3 regions of the Cupriavidus sp. HY129 genome follow, and region 1 is predicted to be linked to each of the others. Evidence: predicted binding sites of a transcription regulator. Region 1 holds the regulator's gene; each other region holds the start of a gene.

Region 1 (3,273 bases):
GAATTTCGATATACGGCGTGAAGATCGGCATTCCCAGTGCGATCGTGTCACCGGGATTGATCAGATGATTGACCTTCAACGAATTGAAGAGGTACGTCATCGCGGCGGTTCCGCCTTCCACGGCGTACAGGTCGAAATCGCCCAGGAACGGATGCGCGCCAATCATTTCCTTGCGGATGTACTGTTTGACGATCTTCTCGCTCAGTCGGAGCATCCGGTCGGGAACCGGATAGTTGCAGGCCAGGATCCCTTCGCACATTTCGTACAGGAAATCACCGCCATCCAGACCGAGCTGGTCGCGCACATACGATACGGCCCCGGTCAGGAACTTGACGCCGGGAACGTCCTTGTGCACGCGGGCATAAAGGTCGAACCGCTCCTCGATACCTGCGCGTCGCGGGAAACCGCCGACACCTTCTGGCAAATACGAAAATGACCTTTCCGATTCGATCATGGCGAACTGGCCGAGCTGCCAGAAACCATGTCGCGGGATGGTTGCCAGAAAATTCGGATTACCTCGCCCGGCGTTTAGCATCAGGCGATTCGATACGCTTCCTGCCAACTTGATGAGTTCGTCCTTGAGTTCGAAAGGCGACAGGCTGGCGAGCCCTGACGTATCGTGCTTGGCCATCGTGCATCTCCTGAAGGTGCTGTGCGGTATAGGGGCGTGGGAGGGACGAAAGGCTTCAACCTCTCGTCATCGTCGGATCGAATGGGGCAAAACTATGCTGGGTTGGCGCTTTCCGCCACGATCGACGTTCTCGGTTGTTACCCTAGCCGGAGAGCGAGAAATTTTCATTGGCCCAAAGAACTACGAATGGTCAGGAAAATGCGCGACGTCGCGAAATCGGGCAAATAATCTGTAAAGATCAGGAATTGCAGATGCTGCGGAGGAGAAGCATGACGCTCAGATTTCACGAACTCTCTCCCGATGTGCGGGAGGCTCTGGAGTCCATTTGCGCCAGGCACGGATTCGTCCCCGAGGATTTCAAATTCGCGGTTGCGTACGCGCTCAATCCGGGGGAGGGGGCTGCGGATATGGTGACTGTCGAACGCGTGGTCGGCGGTCAGTTGCAGAAATACAAAGGAGGCGCTAGCGGGGCTGCGACCTGGCTGGCTGCCTTTGAGGCAGACCTCGCGTCCGATTGGTTCGGCGCGCCGTTGGCCGATTAATGTCGAGTCAGATTGATGATGGTCGGGCCCCGATCAGCGTCGGGTCCCGGGGCCATCATCGCCCGTACATGCAGCAATGCGCTGCAGTGCATGGTGGCGGAAGAGAGCGGGCTGCCTCAATCAAGAGTTTTCGAGGAGGGTTCAGCAAGCTCGAGCATTCGGCAGATGGCGGCCATATTGCCGACCATGGTGCGGCGATGGGTGCCCTGGTAGACGCGAACGCCCTTGATCTGGCGGAAGGGGACCGGCTTGACCGGACGGCGGGATGCGACGGTTTCGGATTGCAGCATGGCAACACCTCGTAATTTGCGTTCAGCAGAAGTCCGCACCCGTCGTCCGTAAAGGACGGGGCGGCGTTGGCAAAGCAAAAGCGGGTGACCGGGGCAGGTGGCCAGCTGCCTGGGTCCGGAGAGTCAGAAGCCTGAAGATCTGATCAGGCCAACTGCGATACCCTCCAGGGAGAACTCATCACGTCCTGCATGCAAGACGATGTTCTGGAAGTCGGGGTTCTCGGCGATCAACTCGATCGTATCGCCGCGTTTCTTCAAGCGTTTGACGGTGACGTCATCGCCCAGACGGGCGACGACAACCTTACCGTTCGCAGCTTCGCTGGCTTTCTTCACGGCAAGCAGGTCGCCATCCAGAATGCCGGCGTCGCGCATGCTCAGGCCGCGAACGCGAAGTAGATAGTCGGGGCGCTCGTCAAAGACAGAGGCATCGACTTGATACTGCCGGTCGATATGCTCGGCAGCCAGAATCGGGCTGCCAGCTGCGACACGACCGACTAATGGCAATGTCAGTTGCAGCACACCCGCCATCGGTAACGAGAACTGATCGGGTCGTTCAGAGTCGCTACGCGTCACCTTCAGGCGAATGCCTCGCGATGCGCCCGGCGTCAGCTCGATCACGCCCTTGCGCGCCAGAGCCCGCAGGTGTTCCTCGGCCGAATTGGGGGAGGAGAAGCCGAATTCGGCGGCGATCTCAGCACGAGTGGGCGGAAAGCCCGTGTTGCGGATCGTGTCGCGGATCAGGTCGAAAATCTGCTGCTGCCGGGGTGTCAGGGTCGCCATGGGTCGCAGGTCTTGTGCCGAAGCACTGTATGTTTAAACAGTATGCTGTGATTTTATACAGTATCGGGTGAAGTGCAAGCACATTTTGCGCAGCCGGCTCAACACGAGTAGTTCCGTGGGGTGAGGCCCACGGGTTTGCCACGGGTTCGGCCAAGCGTTCGCGCAGTTACAATCGGCCCGCCTTCAAGCTCCGTCAACCCCGTCCATGTCCGTACTCCTGCCTCGTATCGTTGTGCTCGCGACTGGCGGCACCATCGCCGGTTCGTCCGCTAATCCTGCCAGTAGCGCGCACTATCAGGCTGCGACAGTACCTGTATCGCAACTTGTGCAGGCAGTGCCCGCGCTGGCAGATGTGGCGCGGGTCGAAGCGGAGCAGGTGGCGCAGGTGGACAGCAAGGACATGATGTTCGATCTCTGGCGGTTGCTTGCCGCGCGAATCGGGTATTGGTCCGCGCAGGCCGATGTCGCCGGAATCGTGATCACACATGGCACTGACACGCTGGAAGAGACGGCGATGTTCCTGCATCTGACGCAGGCTTGCCCGTTGCCTGTCGTGATGACTGCGGCCATGCGCCCATCGACATCGCTTTCGGCTGACGGGCCGCTGAACCTGCTCGATGCGGTGCGCGTGGCGGCAAGCCCGGCGGCGGTTGGCAAGGGTGTGCTCGTGGTCCTGAATCAGCAGATTCATGCCGCGCGTGATGTCGTCAAGGCGCATACGTCGGCTGTCGATGCTTTCCATTCGCCAGTTGCCGGTCCGCTTGGCTTTGTGCAGGATACCTACGTCCATTTCTCGCGCACCCCGGGTCCTGGTCAGGCGCCGCGCTTGCCGGTGCCCGCTGTATGGCCGTTGGTGGAGATCGTCGCCAGCTATGCGCAGCCGGGGAGGGTAGCTATCGACGCGATGGTGGCCGCAGGCGTGCTAGGGTTCGTCGTGGCCGCGGCTGGCAACGGTTCCGTGCACGAAACGCTGACGGCCGCGCTGGTCGACGCCGCGGCATGTGGTATAGCGGTGGCGCGTAGTTCGCGT
Region 2 (3,273 bases), 430 kb from region 1:
GGGGCGGCCGCCAACATGGCAGAGGCCGACGGCAAGCTGACCGGGCGTCCCGGCATCTGCTTCGTGACGCGCGGGCCGGGCGCCACGCACGCAAGCTGCGGCGTGCATATCGCCGCGCAGGATTCCACGCCGATGATCCTGTTCGTTGGCCAGATCGCGCGCGAGCACAAGGGGCGGGAAGCGTTCCAGGAAGTGGACTACGCTGCGGTCTTCGGCTCGATGGCCAAATGGGCGGCCGAGATCGACGATCCCGCGCGGATTCCGGAGATGGTGGCCCGTGCCTTCCAGGTAGCTACGTCGGGCCGTCCCGGCCCGGTGGTGCTGGCATTGCCGGAGGACGTGCTCGACAACATGGTGGAGTGCGTCGACGCGGCGCCGTATCGCGCGGTGGCAGCGGCCCCGCGTGCCGAAGATGCCCAGGCGCTGGCCTCGGCCCTGCGCGCGGCGGAGCGTCCGCTCGTGATCGCCGGTGGCGCCAACTGGACGGAAGCCACTGTGCGCGACTTCGCGGCCTTCGTGCACGCATGGGATTTGCCGGTGGCCTGCGCCTTCCGCCGCCAGGACGTGCTCGACAATCGCGATCCGCATTACGTTGGGCACCTGAGCCTGGGCGTCAACCCGAAGCTTGCCGAGCGCGTGGAAACCGCCGACCTGATCGTCGCATTCGGCACGCGCCTCGGGGACATCGCCACCGATGGCTACACGATGCTCGAGGTGCCGCGGCCGAAGCAGAAGCTCGTGCATATCCATGCCGACAGCTTCGAACTGGGCCGCGTCTACCAGGCCGCGCTGCCGATCCATGCCGGGGTGGAACCCGGCGCGGCGATGCTCGCATCGCTGCAGCCGCCGGCGCAGGTACCGTGGAAGTCGTGGACCGCGGGCGCGCGCGCGGATCACGAGGCCTTTGTCACACCGCCGAAGCCGCATTCAGAATTGAGCGGCGTGAATATGTCCGCCGCGATTTCGCATCTGAGCAGCGTGCTGCCCGAGGATTCGGTCGTGACCAACGGCGCAGGCAACTATGCCGTCTGGCTGCACCGCTTCTACGCCTACAAGCGCCCCCGTACCGAACTGGCGCCGACCTGTGGCGCAATGGGCTATGGCCTGCCGGCGGCGATCGCGGCCAAGCTGCGTCATCCGGAGAAGACCGTGGTCTGTCTGGCCGGTGACGGCTGCTTCCTGATGTACCCGCAGGAGATCGCCACCGCTGCGGCGCATGGCGTCAACCTGATCGTGGTGGTGGTCAACAACCGCATGTACGGCACGATCCGGATGCACCAGGAGCGCCGCTACCCGGGCCGTCAGAGCGGCACGACGATCGTCAACCCGGATTTCGTTGGCATGGCGCGTGCCTGTGGCGCCTGGGCCGAGCGCGTGGAGAAAACCGAGGATTTCGCGGCGGCCTTCGAGCGTGCCCGCAATGCCGGCAAGCCGGCCGTGCTGGAACTGCTGACCGACCCGCTTCAGATCACGCCCGCCATGCGGGTGACCGAAATGCCGACCTGAGATCGGATCGACCAAAAAGGCCGGAAGGGTCGGAAAGGTTGGGTTGCTCCGACTGATCCTAGAAGAGCGTTGCCTGCGGCCGGACTTCGTGTCCGGCCGTTTTCATTTGGGCAGCCGGCTGGTTCAGGATCTGGCGAATCTGCGCCAGATAGCGTTCGCCCACGGCGCGATGGGTCTTGCGCGCTTCCTCGGCGAAGCTCCGGCGCGATGGCGCCCGGATATTGAGCAGCCGGCAGATGGTGGAAAGATAGGGCTTCTTCCCATCCGCCGCGACACGCCGGGCGGCAGACATCAGGGCGGCATCGCCAATCCGGCCTCGCAGCCACACCAGTACCTGTCGGTCGTATTCGTTTTGCACACGGATCAGGTGTTCCATCTGATACCTCCGAGGATTCCTAGGACTGTTCATCCATACAGTTACTGTAAATATATACAGTACTCGGGAAATTTCAAGGGAGGCAATGGAGGGATCATGACCCTGGGGTGGCCGGCATCAGTCTTCGCGCCCCCTGCGTCCCAAATAGGGGAGATAGCGGCTGATGGTGCTCATTAGGCCCGGCAATCGGGTGCAATGAAGCTGGGGATCAATCGGTGTCGCTCAGAAATGGCGGGTTTCATGATTGAACTTATGAATTTCATTCCTGAAACCATCGCATCAAACCGCTGTGATTGATATTCCCTGACAAATCAACGAGATAGGCGCAGCGTTACCTTGTGGCCCGCTTTTTGCGTTTTCACCCCCCGCAGACGCACATGTGAATGTGCGCGCAAGTTGATCGTCAATCCCGCTCACCATGCAGTGCCGACGGGCTGATCTCCGACTTCTCCGGCGTGGGCAGGACCTGCCCACCGCCGTCTTCTGACTTCTGGCCATCGCGTGTCCCCACGCGTGGCCTGTTCGCTTAGGTTGCATGCCCCATGGACTTCGCCCCGATCAAGTCGTTGTTGATTGCCAACCGTTCCGAGATCGCGATTCGCGTGATGCGGGCCGCCGCCGAGATGAGCATCCGCACAGTCGCCATTTACTCGAAGGAGGACCGGCTCGCGCTTCATCGCTTCAAGGCCGATGAGAGCTATCTGGTTGGCGAAGGCAAGAAGCCGCTGGCGGCTTACCTCGATATCGAAGACGTTCTGCGGATCGCGCGGCAGGCCAAGGTCGATGCGATTCACCCGGGGTATGGTTTTCTGTCCGAGAACCCGGACTTCGCCCAGGCGGTCATCGACGCCGGCATTCGCTGGATCGGGCCATCGCCTGAAGTCATGCGGATGCTCGGCAACAAGGTGGCGGCGCGTAATGCGGCCATTGCGGCGGGTGTGCCCGTCATGCCGGCGACCGATCCGCTGCCGCTCGATCTGGCCGAGTGCAAGCGCCTGGCGGCCGGCATTGGTTATCCGTTGATGCTCAAGGCAAGCTGGGGGGGTGGCGGCCGTGGCATGCGGGTGCTGGAGAGCGAACAGGACCTGGAGCCTTCTTTGGCGGCAGCCCGTCGCGAGGCGCTGGCCGCGTTTGGCAACGACGAGGTGTACCTGGAGAAGCTGGTACGCAATGCGCGCCACGTCGAGGTGCAGATCCTGGGCGACACGCACGGCAATCTCGTGCATCTGCACGAGCGTGACTGCACGGTGCAGCGGCGCAACCAGAAGGTTATCGAACGCGCGCCTGCGCCATACATGGACGCTGCCGGTCGCGCGTCACTGTGCGACGCGGCGCTGCGCCTGATGGGCGCGGTCGGCTATTCGCACGCAGGCACGGTGGAATTCCTGATG
Region 3 (3,273 bases), on a different replicon from region 1:
AACTGATGACAATGGATGACGTGGCGGCCGAGGTTGGCATCTCCAAGCCCAGCCTCTACAAGCATTTCAAGTCCAAGGAAGACCTGGTAGGGGAGGTGATGGTCCGCCTGGTCGATGGCGCACTCGAGCAACTAGAGTCGCAGCCGAAGGACCTGACCCCCACGGGCCGGTTGCGCGCGCTGCTGGAGTGGGCGCTGCGCGTGCGCTTGGGCGGCGGGCTACCTTTCCTGCCGTCGACCAGCGCACAAGTGCGAACAATGCTCACGCGCAATCTGCGCTATGTGACACGTGTGCTCAAGCTCAACAAACAAATTGAGGGCTTGGTGGAGGAGGCGCGCCGCACCGGTGAATTGAATCCAGAGCTGCCGACCGATGTGATTCTCTTCAGCTACTACGCACGCAGTTGCGACCCGGCGGTTGAATACTTGCAGCTATACAGCAAGATGACGCCGGACGAAATCGTTGAAGCGATGCTCAAAGTCTGCTTCGACGGCTATCGCATGACCGCACCCCAAAGTTAGCATGCCGGCGTCTTCAGCGCTGTCCCTTCCGCCGATTGTCGTCTGGTTCCGTGACGACCAGCGTCTTGCCGACAATCCCGCGCTCGAACATGCCATCGCCACGGGCCACCCTGTCGCGTGCGTCTATGTCCATGACCCGGGGCCTCGGAACACTCGTCCACTCGGTGCCGCAGCGCGCTGGTGGCTACACGAGTCTCTGCTAGAGATCAACAAGTCGCTCACAACGCCGGGTGGGGAGTTAATCGTACTTCGCGGTCCCGAGCAGCAGGTGATCGAAGCGTTCGCGATAAGTATTGGTGCGACCAAGGTGTGCTGGAATCGCAGATACTCGGCAATGCAACGCGAAGTTGACACTGCGATCAAGTAGGGGCTGAAGACCCGTGGAATCTCGGTTTCAACCTTCAACGGGCACCTTCTTCGAGAGCCTTGGGCAGTGGCGACCCGAGAGGCTCGTCCATTTCAGATATTCAGCGCGTACTGGCGCGCTGCGCGACGCGACTACTTCCCTGAAGTGCCGCTGCCCTCGCCACAACGAATCAGATTTTTTACAGTGCCGGAGTGCGTGACGGGGTGATCGTACTTTCGGTGCATTTTCTGGCGATTTTCCCTAAAAAATCCATGTCTATCAATGGCTTATAAGGACACAGAGCGCACGAGATCCATTGCGCCGAAATGCTTTGCTGCAGGCGGGTGTGCGCTCTGTCAGCGCCATTTTTCGCAGGGAAAGTACGATCACCCCGGGAACGACGACCACTTACGGTTCGTGCCATGATTTTCTCCGTTACGCGTCTTAACGCCGCAGCTAACCAAGCATCAAGCGATGGGCTTTGAACAACTCGCCGCGCTGAAGGCGCAGCTGGCCAGCCGCGCGGCGGCCTCCCCGATTGCTTCGACCGCCCGCCCGTCCGGGGCGCCATCCACTGAACGGGCCGAAGACGCGTGCCATGCTGCGGCCGCCGCGCAGACGCTCGGATCGGCCGATGGGCACGCCAAGGCCATTCGGGGTGTCGCGCCAAGGGGGGCTACGACACCCGATCCAGCGCTGGGCGCGGCCATCGGCCGCCTGCAGAAGCGCTTTCCGTTGGCGTTTCCGCGTCACCCGGCACCCAAGGTGGCGCTGAAGGTTGGCATCCTCGCCGACCTGCAGGCGCACGCGCCGGCACTCGGTCTGACCGAGCCGGTACTGCGCGCGGCGCTCGGCGCCTGGTGCCAGGGGCAACGCTACTGGGCGAGCCTGCAGGCAGGCGTCGCGCGCGTGGATCTGGCCGGTGTCCCCACGGCCCAAGTCAGCGAGTCCGAGGCAAAATGGGCGCGCCAACAGGGGGGAAGGGCGCGCCGCGAGACGCGGAGGGCCTCACCGGCAACGCCGCCGTGCAACACGACGACCCCGTGAGGCGAAGCGGCGGCGCGCTTGGCGGGCGTGCCTGAGGGCGCATGGATGATCGCGGTGGGAGTTAGACGGGGCGCGTGCAAGAACTGTATAAATTCACAGCGTTCAGCCGAGGAGATCTCATGCAGGCTTTGTTCGCTGCCGAAGCGGCCATCCGCGAAGGCTTGCCGCCTATCATCCAGCGCCACCGGACCGTCGGCCGTCTGACTTGGCGGCTACTGCACCAAATCGAGGTCGGGATCTTTGCGGATTTGGCGGCGAGCGGCCGTCACTCCGCTCCGGTGCTTGGCATGCTCCGCTCAAGCGGGCTGATGCGGTATCCGCAGGATGAGTCCGTGGTCTCGCTGGCCGGCCACAGGGCCGTGCCGGTCGCGTTCAAGGCCATCCTAGACTTGTGGCCCCGGCTACACTGACACTCCCCGTATCGGCGTGGTCGATTCTCAACCGATGCCGCTTGCCGGCACGGTGCGGGGGAGGGGGGGCCTATCGCAGCGCGTAGCGCATGCACAGGGCGCCCTCCCGCGAGCACCGCTGAAAGGTGGATGAGGCACGCACCACGGCGGGTACCTGTTCCACCGGAAACAGCGAGAAGCCCCAGAGTGCGAAGTAGGCGGGGGCCGAGGACGACAGCAGGTAGGCGGCGCGCGTGTCGGCGCCACGTGCCCGGATCAGCAGGGCGGCGACCAGACGGGTGGCGACGTCCAAGTCGCGCCAGTCTGGGGTGACCGCCACGGCGCGCAGCAGGATGTCCGGGGCGTGCTGCGGCTCGGTCGCAGCGCAGCCGATCAGGCGCCCCGCGTGGAGCGCCACGTGGAAGTGCGCGATGCTGGCGGCGCCGTCGGCGCCCGGTGGGGACAACGGTGCGGACAAGCGGCGCGGTCCCTTGTGGGAGGCGGTTGGCGGGGCGCTGCCAAAAAATGGGCAAGTCACATTTCGGTGAGGGGCTACGCCGCTGGCGGCTGCCGCAACGCCACCCGGATCTGCCACGCCAGCACCTCGATCGAGCAGGTGGCCGGGGCAAACCGGAAGACACCATCCGCGCGGCGCTGCGCGAGACGCATCCAGCCGTCCGGGAAGACGGTGACGTGCAGCCAGTCGGTCAGCACGACAATGCCATTGACCCCAGCTTCGTCGATCGCGGCACGACAGGGGAGGCCCAGCGCCTCGAGTTGGCGCCGGACGGTGGCAGCGTGCACGGCGGAACTCCCTGGGCGGGTTGGGATATTCCATTGTGCGAGCACCGCCATCGGACTTCTGTGGGAGGCCGCACGCAGGCCACCATCATTTCACTCAAAATATGGCTTTTAGCGGGTGTTGAAAGGCGTAATTTTTGTGAAAATTTGTTTGGTAGATATTCATTGA

The links. The regulator LexA, encoded in region 1, represses DNA repair genes until DNA is damaged. The targets are predictions, from matches to a motif close to ACTGTATNNNNATACAGT.
Region 2: the regulator LexA is predicted to act here: its motif matches at 1,926-1,943, upstream of K6G35_RS07280 (CppA family protein).
Region 3: the regulator LexA is predicted to act here: its motif matches at 1,997-2,014, upstream of K6G35_RS18190 (DUF2471 family protein).

Annotation. Positions count from the first base shown of each region.
Region 1 is NZ_CP083254.1:2,019,447-2,022,719, reverse strand. Features, by position in the region: gene K6G35_RS09155 (bifunctional aspartate transaminase/aspartate 4-decarboxylase) at 1-631, opposite strand, end outside; gene K6G35_RS09150 (hypothetical protein) at 901-1,173, shown strand; gene K6G35_RS09145 (hypothetical protein) at 1,290-1,463, opposite strand; gene lexA (transcriptional repressor LexA) at 1,587-2,243, opposite strand; gene K6G35_RS09135 (asparaginase) at 2,449-3,273, shown strand, end outside.
Region 2 is NZ_CP083254.1:1,585,843-1,589,115, forward strand. Features, by position in the region: gene K6G35_RS07275 (thiamine pyrophosphate-binding protein) at 1-1,506, shown strand, start outside; gene K6G35_RS07280 (CppA family protein) at 1,565-1,882, opposite strand; gene K6G35_RS07285 (pyruvate carboxylase) at 2,425-3,273, shown strand, end outside.
Region 3 is NZ_CP083255.1:398,659-401,931, reverse strand. Features, by position in the region: gene K6G35_RS18205 (TetR/AcrR family transcriptional regulator) at 1-521, shown strand, start outside; partial or broken gene K6G35_RS18200 (deoxyribodipyrimidine photo-lyase) at 616-1,095, shown strand; gene K6G35_RS18195 (ProQ/FinO family protein) at 1,342-1,914, shown strand; gene K6G35_RS18190 (DUF2471 family protein) at 2,034-2,324, shown strand; gene K6G35_RS18185 (GNAT family N-acetyltransferase) at 2,395-2,781, opposite strand; gene K6G35_RS18180 (hypothetical protein) at 2,856-3,107, opposite strand.